Regions from separate parts of the Acuticoccus sp. I52.16.1 genome, predicted to be linked through region 2. Evidence: riboswitches for the same ligand, from Rfam matches in the RefSeq annotation. Region 2 holds a riboswitch; the other holds the start of a gene.

Region 1 (4,387 bases), 2.0 Mb from region 2:
GCACGTCGTTGTAGTTGGCGATGATGAGGCCCTTCTCCGGGTCGAAGGCGATCGAGCCCCAGTCGTTGCCGCCATTGTAGCCGGGGTACTGAATCCACGGCTTGTCGGCCGAGGGCGGGGTGTAGAAGCCCTCGTAGTTCGACAGGCGGAACTGGATCCGGCACCAGAGCTGGTCGATCGGCGAGAAGCCCCACATGTCCTTCTCTTCCAGCGGGTCCTTGCGCAGCGTGTGCCACTCGGATGTCGGCTGCGTCTGGGACAGAGTGTCCGGCTCCAGCTCGCCGGTGGACGGCACGGCGATCTCGCCGACCGGGGTCAGCGGCTCGCCCGTCTCGCGGTTCAGGATATAGATGTCGCCCTGCTTGGAGGGCAGGATCACCGCCGGCACCGTGTCACCACCTTCGCCGGGGTAGTCGATCAGCGTCACCTGGCTGCCGAGGTCGTAGTCCCACACGTCCTTGTGCACGGTCTGGAAGGACCACGCCGGCTCGCCGGTGGTCACGTCGATCGCGACGAGCGAGGTGGACCACTTGTTCTCCGCTTCGGAGCGGTTGGAGGCCCAGTAGTCGACCGCCGAGTTACCGAGCGGCAGATATACGAGCCCGAGCGCTTCGTCCGCCGTCGCGGTGGTCCACATGTTGGGCGTGCCGCGGGTGTAGGTCTCGCCCTCGGGCGGGCCGTCCTTCATCTCCTCGGGCGCGGCGAGGTCCCAGGCCCAGGCGAGTTCGCCCGTCACCGCATCGTAGCCGCGGATGACGCCGGACGGGGCGTCCTCGGCCTGCCCGTCCTTCACCTGCGCGCCGGTGACGGCGATGCCGCGCACGATGGCCGGCGGGGCGGTCACGGCGTACCAGCCGGGCACCTTGTCGCCAATGCCGTCCCACAGGTCGACCTGGCCGTTCTCTCCGAAATCGGCGCACAGCTCGCCGGTCGCGCTGTCGACGGCGATCAGGCGGGCGTCGAGCGTGCCTTCGACGACGCGCGTCTTGCAGGGCGCATCCTCCGGCAGCTCCGGCGCGGTGTAGACGGCGACGCCGCGGCAGCTGGCACCATAGGGGATCGCCTCGTTCGCCACCTCGGGGTCGTAGCGCCAGTTCTCTTCGCCGGTGGCGGCGTCGATCGAGATGAGGATGTTCTTCGCCGAGCACATCAAGAGGGCGTCGCCGACCTTCACCGGCGTGTTCTCGGGCGAATATTTGTCGGACGCCGAGCCCTCCGGCAGGTCGCCGGTGTGGAACACCCAGGCGCGCTCCAGATCGCCGACGTTCTCCGGCGTGATCTGTCCGAGCGGCGAGTAGCGCTGCGCATTCGGCCCGCCGCCCCAGAACGGCCAGTCGGCGCCGGCTTCGGGCTGCGGCTGCGGCTCGCGCGCGGTGGTTTGGGTGGCGACCGGCGCGGCCTCGGTCGGGGCGGCAGCGGCATCGTCGGGCGCGGCATCGCGGGGCGCCGCCTCGGTCTGAGCCGGGGTGGACTGCGGCGTCGACGGCTGCACGGTCGCGGCGGGCTCGGTGGTGTCCTGCGCGAGGGCAGGGGCGGTGAGGGCGCTCGTCACCAACAGCGTTGCGGCGAGCCGGGCGGACATGGAAATGTGCATCACAGAGCACCTTCGCGCGTGCGGCGGCCGAGGAGCGGCAGGAAGAGAAGCAGGATGACGAGGAGCACCGTCGGTGCGACCAGGCGCGGCACCTGCGCCCACCAGTCGGTCCCCACCTCCCAGAAGGCCCAGGCGACGGTGCCGGCCCAGACGAGCAGGTAGAGCCAGATGGCGGCCATGCTGCGCTGCGCCAGGAGGATGGCGACGATGATCAGGCCGAGCCCGGCGATGCCGTAATACCAGCTGCCGCCCAGCGTGATGAGCCAGGCGCCGAGGCCGGCGAGCGGCAGGCCGAGCAAGGCGACGAAGACGGCGAGGATACTCGTCGCCCAGTGGCCGCGGTGCGGCGGAGAATGCGGTTGGGATGCGTGCGCCACGGAGAACCCCTTCGTGCGTGGATCGGGATGGCGGTCGGTGCTGGGGGGTCGGGGTAGGTCCTGGCCCCGCGGCCGAGACGCCGTGGGTCTAACGGGCCAACGCGGTCGGCGCGCAATCGTTCACTCGTAGATGAATTACAAGGACGAAATTCCGGGGCACGGCCCGCGCTGCGCCCCGGTCCGCCGTCGTCGTCACGGACCATGCGGCGCCTGGGCCGTCGCCACGGAAAGGCCGGGCCTGTCCCGTCGGGGCGCGTTGCGCAAATTTGCGGCAAGTCAAGTTTTCGGTTGCGCGAGATCTTGCGAAATTCGCCGAAATGGCCTACCTCAGCAGTATTCAGACGGCACCGGGAGAAGAGGGGGTCCGCCCCCTCGCCGAAGGAGCAACCGCCCCGGAAACTCTCAGGTCCCAGGACCGGTGTCGTCTCAACACTCCGGAAAGCGGCCCGCACACCGGGTCCACCGTAGGAGAAAGCCCGCCACCGGTGGGCGAAGCTCTCAGGTTCCAAGCACGGAGGGGGCAACGCGGCAGACGCCGCCCGTGCGTGGAGCTATCTCGATGACCCATGTCGCCATCATCGGCGCCGGTGTGACCGGCTTGACCACCGCCTATGCCCTCCTCGACCGCGGGTTCGAGGTCACCGTCTTCGACCGCAACCGCTACGCCGCGATGGAGACGAGCTTCGCCAACGGCGGCCAGCTCTCCGCCTCCAACGCCGAGACGTGGACCCAGTGGGGCACGGTCCTCAAGGGCCTGAAGTGGATGCTGCAGGCCGATGCGCCGCTGCTGGTCAACCCGCGCCCTACCCTCCACAAGATGCAGTGGATGGCCAAGTTCCTCGCCAACATCCCGAACTATCGTGCCAACACGGTCGAGACCGTGCGCCTCGCCATCGCCGCCCGCGCCGTCCTCTACGAGATGGCCGAGCGCGAAGGCATCGACTTCGACCTCGAGCATCGCGGCATCCTGCACTTCTACTCCACCATGAAGGACATGCAGCACGCCCGTGAGGTGAACGGCCTCCTCGCCGAGGGCGGCCTCGAGCGGCGCGAGCTGTCGCCGGCCGAGGTCCGCGCCGTCGAGCCGGCCCTGCGCGGCGATTTCGCCGGCGGCTTCTTCACCGAGAGCGATGCGTCGGGCGACATCCACAAGTTCACCATGGGCCTCGCCCGCGCCTGCGTGCGCCGCGGCGCGACCCTGCGCATGGGCACCACGGTCGACACCGTCGCCGCCGTCGAGGGCGGCGTGCGCATCGCCGCCGACGGGATCGAGGAACGCTTCGACGGCGTGGTCGTCGCCGCCGGCGTCAAGAGCCGCGACGTCGCCCGTCAGCTCGGCGACACGGTCGATATCTACCCGGTGAAGGGTTACTCGATCACGGTGGAGCTGAAGGACGAGCTGTCCCGCGCCGCCGCGCCCTGGGTGAGCCTGCTGGACGACCGCGCCAAGATCGTGTCGAGCCGCCTGGGCGAGGATCGCCTGCGCATCGCCGGCACCGCCGAGTTCAACGGCGCCAACCTCGACATTCGCGCCGACCGCATCCGTCCGCTGGTCGCGTGGGCGGAGAAGTACTTCCCCGCGCTCTCCACCGAGCATGCGGTGCCGTGGGCGGGCCTGCGGCCGATGATGCCCTCGATGCTGCCCCGTGTCGGCCGTGGCAAGCACGCCGGCGTCTTCTACAACACCGGCCACGGCCACCTGGGCTGGACCCTGTCCGCCGCCACGGCCGAGCTGGTCGCCGACCGTGTGGAGGACGAACTGGCGCCGCAGCGCCCGGTGGTGCGGCCCGCCTTCGCGCTCGCCGCCTGATCCCGCGCCGCTTCGTTCTGCGAGACGTGCCCGGCCGGCCTACATCGCCGCGCCGGGCGCTGGACCGAGGCTGCCGAACAGAGCGACCTCGCCGTCCAGCCGCACACAGGTGAGGTTGTTGGTGTAGAAGGCGCCGGTGTCGATGCACAGGCGCCCCTCGCTCTCGATCGGTTTCACGTCCGCGTAGTGGCCGTGGACCACCAGCTTGTCGGCCCGCCATGTCGCGCCCGGATGCTCGGGATCGCCCCACAACATCACCGCCTCGTCCTGCAATTCCAGGTCCACCCCGGGCTCCAGATCGGCGTGGACGAAGACGACGTCGCCGGAGGTGTGGTAGTTGACGAGCTTGTCGCGCAGGAGCGCGACGTGCGGCCCCATCGCCTCCGCGAGGTCGGCCGCCAGCGCGGTCAGCTCCTCCGGTCCCGGCCTTCGCGGTGCGGCCAGCCCGTAGGACGCGAGCGTCTGAATCCCGCCGAACTGCAGCCAGTTGGCGCCCTTCACCGGATCGTTGACGAAGCCGAGCATGGCGGCCTCGTGGTTGCCGCGCAGCGCGATGGCGCCGCCGTCGACCAGCGCGGCGACACGGTCCAGCACCGTGCGACTGTC
Region 2 (4,387 bases):
GAATACGTTGCTGGGAGACACGATCCGTCCACTCATCGGACCATGCGCTCCAGCGGGTCGTAGCGGGCGAGCGGGGGCTCGCCGAAGGCGATCGTCGGCAGACTGTCGGGTTTGAAACGCACGCCGACGAGTTCGTCCGGGGCGAAGAAGCGCCGCTCGGTGACGATCGCATCCGGATCGCGCCAGGCGGGGTCGATGCTCCCGCCGGTCACCCGCGCACGGAAGAACAGCTCCACCTGGTGGAAGCCCGTCTGCGGATTGTGGAACTCGTTGACGAGGGCGAGCCCGCCGACCTCGACGGTGAGGCCGGTCTCCTCGTGGACCTCGCGCCTCAGGTTGGTGGTGAGGTCGGTCCCCGCCTCGACGCCGCCGCCGGGGGCGCACCAGAGGTCGCTCTGCCCGTCGGGATACGCGTTGACGAGGAGGAGGCGGCCCTCCTCGACGACGAGCGCGCGGACGGCGAGGCGGGGTGAACTCACGATATCGTCTTCAGATACTCGTCGTAGCCGGCCTGATCCATGAGGTCGGAGAGGTCCACGCCCTCGGCCTTGAACTTCACGAACCAGCCGTCCGACTCCGGTGCCTCGTTGACGAGCTCGGGCTTCTCGTCGAGCGCGGCGTTGACCTCGACGACCTCGCCGTCGACCGGGGCGTAGACGTCGGACGCGGCCTTGACGCTTTCGACCACGGCGAAGGCGTCGCCCTTGGCCAGCGTCTTGCCGACGTCGGGCAGCTCGACGAAAGTGATGTCGCCGAGTTGCTCCTGGGCGTGGTCGGAGATGCCCACGGTGAGGACACCGTCGGTGTCTTCGATCCACTCGTGGTCCTTGGTGAAGCGCTTCATCTTACGTCTTTCGTTTGGCTCGCGATGGCACGAAGGGGAGCGGGGCGACGGTCACCGGGACCGACTTCCCGCGCACGATTGCGGCAAGCTCCGTGCCGATTTCGGCGTGCTGGCCGGCGACGAAGCCCATGGCGATCGGTGCGCCCACGGTGGGGCCGACGCCGCCCGAGGTGACGAGGCCGACGTCCCGGCCGTCGAGCTGCAGCACGGCGCCCGCGCGAGCCGGCACGCGGCCGCCGACGGCAAGACCCACGCGCTTGCGGTTCGGTCCGTCCGCCAGCTCGGCCAGGATGCGCTCTTGGCCGAGAAAGCCGCCCTCCTCGCGCCGCCGCTTGGGCATGACGAAGCCGAGGTCGGCCTCCACCGGGCTGATCTCCTCCGACAGGTCCTGCCCGTAGAGGCACAGCCCCGCCTCCAGGCGCAGCGTGTCGCGCGCGCCGAGGCCGACCGGCGCCACGCGCGCGTCCTCGCAAAGCGTCGTCCAGGCGGTGGCGGCGACCGCGTTCGGCACGGAGATCTCGAACCCGTCCTCGCCGGTATAGCCGCAGCGCGAGATCATCGCGTCGGCGCCGAAGGCGGTGCCGTAGGCGGCGGTCATGAAGGTGAGCGCGGACAGGTCGACGTCGACGTGCGGCGCCAGCGCCGCCTCCGCCGCGGGGCCCTGGATGGCGATCAGCGCGCGGTCCAGCGGGGTGACGGTGACCTTGGCGTCGGCGTGGGCGGCGAAGTGGGTGGCGACCGCCTCACGCCGCGCGCCGTTGACGACGACGCGCAGGTGGTCGCCCATGTTGGTGATGATGAGATCGTCGACCACGCCGCCGGCCTCGTTGGTGAGCACGCTGTAGCGCGCGGCTCCCTCCTTCAGCCCGGTGATGTTGGACGGGGTCAGGCGCTCCAGCCACGCGGCGGCCGCGCCCGGCTCGCTCTCGTCGAGGCGGAGCTGGCCCATGTGGGACACGTCGAACAGGCCAGCACCCTCGCGGCAGGCGGTATGCTCGGCCATGATTCCGCTATATTGCAGCGGCATCAGGTAACCCGCGAACGGGACCATGCGGGCGCCGGCCGCCTTGTGGACCTCCACCAGCGGGGTGTGCTTCAGCGCATCGGTCGGAACTTCGGCCAAACCATTCTCCTAGCCCATGACAAAGGTCGCCCGGCGATTGCCGAACTCTCGAGCCCTTCTGTCATGGCACCTGAGAGATTTCCCGCCGGGCCTCGCGGCCGAGACGGCTACTCCTTCGGTGGACGGCTGCCGCCGCCGCTTTCCAGAATGTCTTTGACGCGCGGTCCTTTTGCCTGAGAGTTTCCGGGCCGTTGCTCCTTCGGCGCCGCAACCGTTCGTCGGGTTGCGGTCTCTCCCGCGCGCTGTGCCAACAATGATTGCCCGGGCGCGAAAGTCAAGGTGAGCGCCCCTGTCACCCCCGACCAAGGTGGTGACGCACGCCCGCCGCTACTGCGCGGCGAGCGAGGCCGCTTCGGTGTCGGCGCCCAACAACCGGCGACGTGCGGCGGCGTATTCACGGGCCAGACGGTCGACCAGCGCGGCGGCCGGCAGGACCGCGTCGACCGCGCCGATCCCCTGCCCCGAACCCCAGATCTGCGACCACGACTTGGGCTTGGACGAGCCGGAGCCGAAGTTCATCGCCGACGGATCGCTGGTGGGCAGGTTGTCCGGATCCATCCCGGCGGCCGCCACGGACGGCTTCAGATAATTGCCCCAGACGCCGGTGAAGAGATCCGAATAGACGATGTCGTCCGCCCCGCCGGCGACGATCATCGCCTTGTAGGCCTCGACCGCGTTGGCCTCTTCGGTGGCAATGAAGGCCGAGCCGATGTAGGCCGCGTCCGCGCCCATTGCCTCGGCCGACAAGACGGCGTCGCCGCGGGCGATCGCGCCCGAGAGCACCAGCGGCCCGTCGAACCACCGGCGGATCTCCTGGACGAGCGCGAACGGCGAGAGCGTGCCGGCATGCCCGCCTGCGCCGGCGGCGACGGCGACGAGACCGTCCGCCCCCTTCTCGATCGCCTTCCTGGCGAAGCGGTCGTTGATGACGTCGTGCAGCACGCTGGCGCCGACCGAGTGCGCCGCCTCGTTCACCTCCACCCGCGCACCGAGCGAGGTGATCCACACCGGCACTTTCCACTTCACGCAGATCTCGATGTCGCGCTCCAGGCGCTTGTTGGTGCGGTGGACGATCTGGTTGACCGCGAAGGGCGCCGCCGGCCGGTCGGGATTGGCCTGGTTGTAGCGATCCAGCTCCTCGGTGATGCGCTTCAGCCAGGCCTCCAGCATGATCGGCTCGCCGTCCGTCTCGCGCGCATTGAGCGCGGGGAAGGAGCCGATGATGCCGGCCTTGCACTGTGCCAGCACGAGGTCCGGATTGGAGATGATGAAGAGCGGCGACCCCACGACGGGGATCCGCAGCGACTTGATCGTTTCGCGCAATGACACGGGCGTCTCGCTCCTGTTTTCCCCGATACTCGACCGTTCCAGGCTCCGGGACAAGACCCGTGCCGTAGCACTTATCCGGCGGTCACCCTCTTCAGGCGTCGAACTCGAACCGCCCGTTGGTCAGGACGGTCACCTCGCGTGCCGGCACCCGGGCGGTGTAGTTCGCCACCCCCGGCGCCACGACCCACATATCGACCGCGATCGCCTCGCCGGGGAAGACCGGCGAGGAGAAGCGGCCGTCCTGTCCGCGCACGCGCGCCGGGTCGTTGTCGCACAGGGTCAGAAGCAGCGCGCGGCAGGCGATGCCGAAGGTCGCCATGCCGTGCAGGATGGGCCGGTCGAAGCCGGAGCGGCGAGCGCTGGCGGGGTCCGAGTGGAGCGGGTTGTAGTCGCCAGACAGGCGGTAGATCAGCGCCTGCCCCGGCTGCGTGGCGATCGTCACCGTGCGGTCCGGCGCGCGCTCCGGCATCTGCGCCGCGGCGAGCGGCGCCGTCGTCTGCGCCCGGCCGAAGCCCCCTTGCCCGCGCGCGAACGCCGACTGACGCACCGTGGCGTAGGGCGCGCCCGTCGCCGCGTCGACGATGGTCCGCTCGGTGACGATGAGCCCGCCTCTGCCCTTGTCGACGACGTCAGTCACGGTGGTCTTGGCCCTCACCCGCCCCTCGGTCGGCAGCGGCCGCGCCAAGCGCACGGACTGCTCGCCGTGGACGATCTTGGAATAGTCGACGCTGGTGCCGGGCCGGCTCATCCAGTGCGGCGCCATCGCCAGGACGTTCGCCATCGCCGGCATGGCGACGAGCTTGGTCTCGTCGACGAACTTCAGTTCCGCCTCGTCCATCGGGTCGGCGCCGTAGCCCAGGCCGAGCGCGTAGATGATGCAGTCGCGCCAGTCGAGGTCTTGCGTCACCTCAGGCAGGTCGATGCCGATGAGCACGTCCGGATTGAGCATTGTTTGGAAGGTCCCGGTCGATCACGGAAGAGATGTGTTAATCGAGGGATTAGCTAGCGCGTCTCGCCGGGCGCCGCTAGGCCGGATGACGGGCCGCGGCGGGCGCTTGCCCCCCCACGAAGGCCCGCAGCCTCGGTCAACA

What was found. A riboswitch is a leader RNA that binds a small molecule or an ion and turns the genes downstream of it on or off. The one in region 2 is predicted to bind glycine.
Region 1: another riboswitch for glycine. It lies ahead of MRB58_RS09790 (D-amino acid dehydrogenase); the one in region 2 lies ahead of gcvT (glycine cleavage system aminomethyltransferase GcvT).

What each region holds. Positions count from the first base shown of each region.
Region 1 covers NZ_CP094828.1:2,172,448-2,176,834, reverse strand. Annotated here, with positions in the region: gene MRB58_RS09800 (pyrroloquinoline quinone-dependent dehydrogenase) at 1-1,594, opposite strand, end outside; gene MRB58_RS09795 (hypothetical protein) at 1,594-1,971, opposite strand; glycine riboswitch at 2,310-2,399, shown strand; gene MRB58_RS09790 (D-amino acid dehydrogenase) at 2,531-3,781, shown strand; gene MRB58_RS09785 (metallophosphoesterase family protein) at 3,821-4,387, opposite strand, start outside.
Region 2 covers NZ_CP094828.1:160,164-164,550, forward strand. Annotated here, with positions in the region: gene MRB58_RS00725 (nuclear transport factor 2 family protein) at 1-36, opposite strand, end outside; gene MRB58_RS00730 (NUDIX hydrolase) at 33-479, opposite strand; gene gcvH (glycine cleavage system protein GcvH) at 476-844, opposite strand; gene gcvT (glycine cleavage system aminomethyltransferase GcvT) at 846-1,967, opposite strand; glycine riboswitch at 2,022-2,117, opposite strand; glycine riboswitch at 2,119-2,215, opposite strand; gene MRB58_RS00745 (nitronate monooxygenase family protein) at 2,295-3,296, opposite strand; gene MRB58_RS00750 (MaoC/PaaZ C-terminal domain-containing protein) at 3,388-4,245, opposite strand.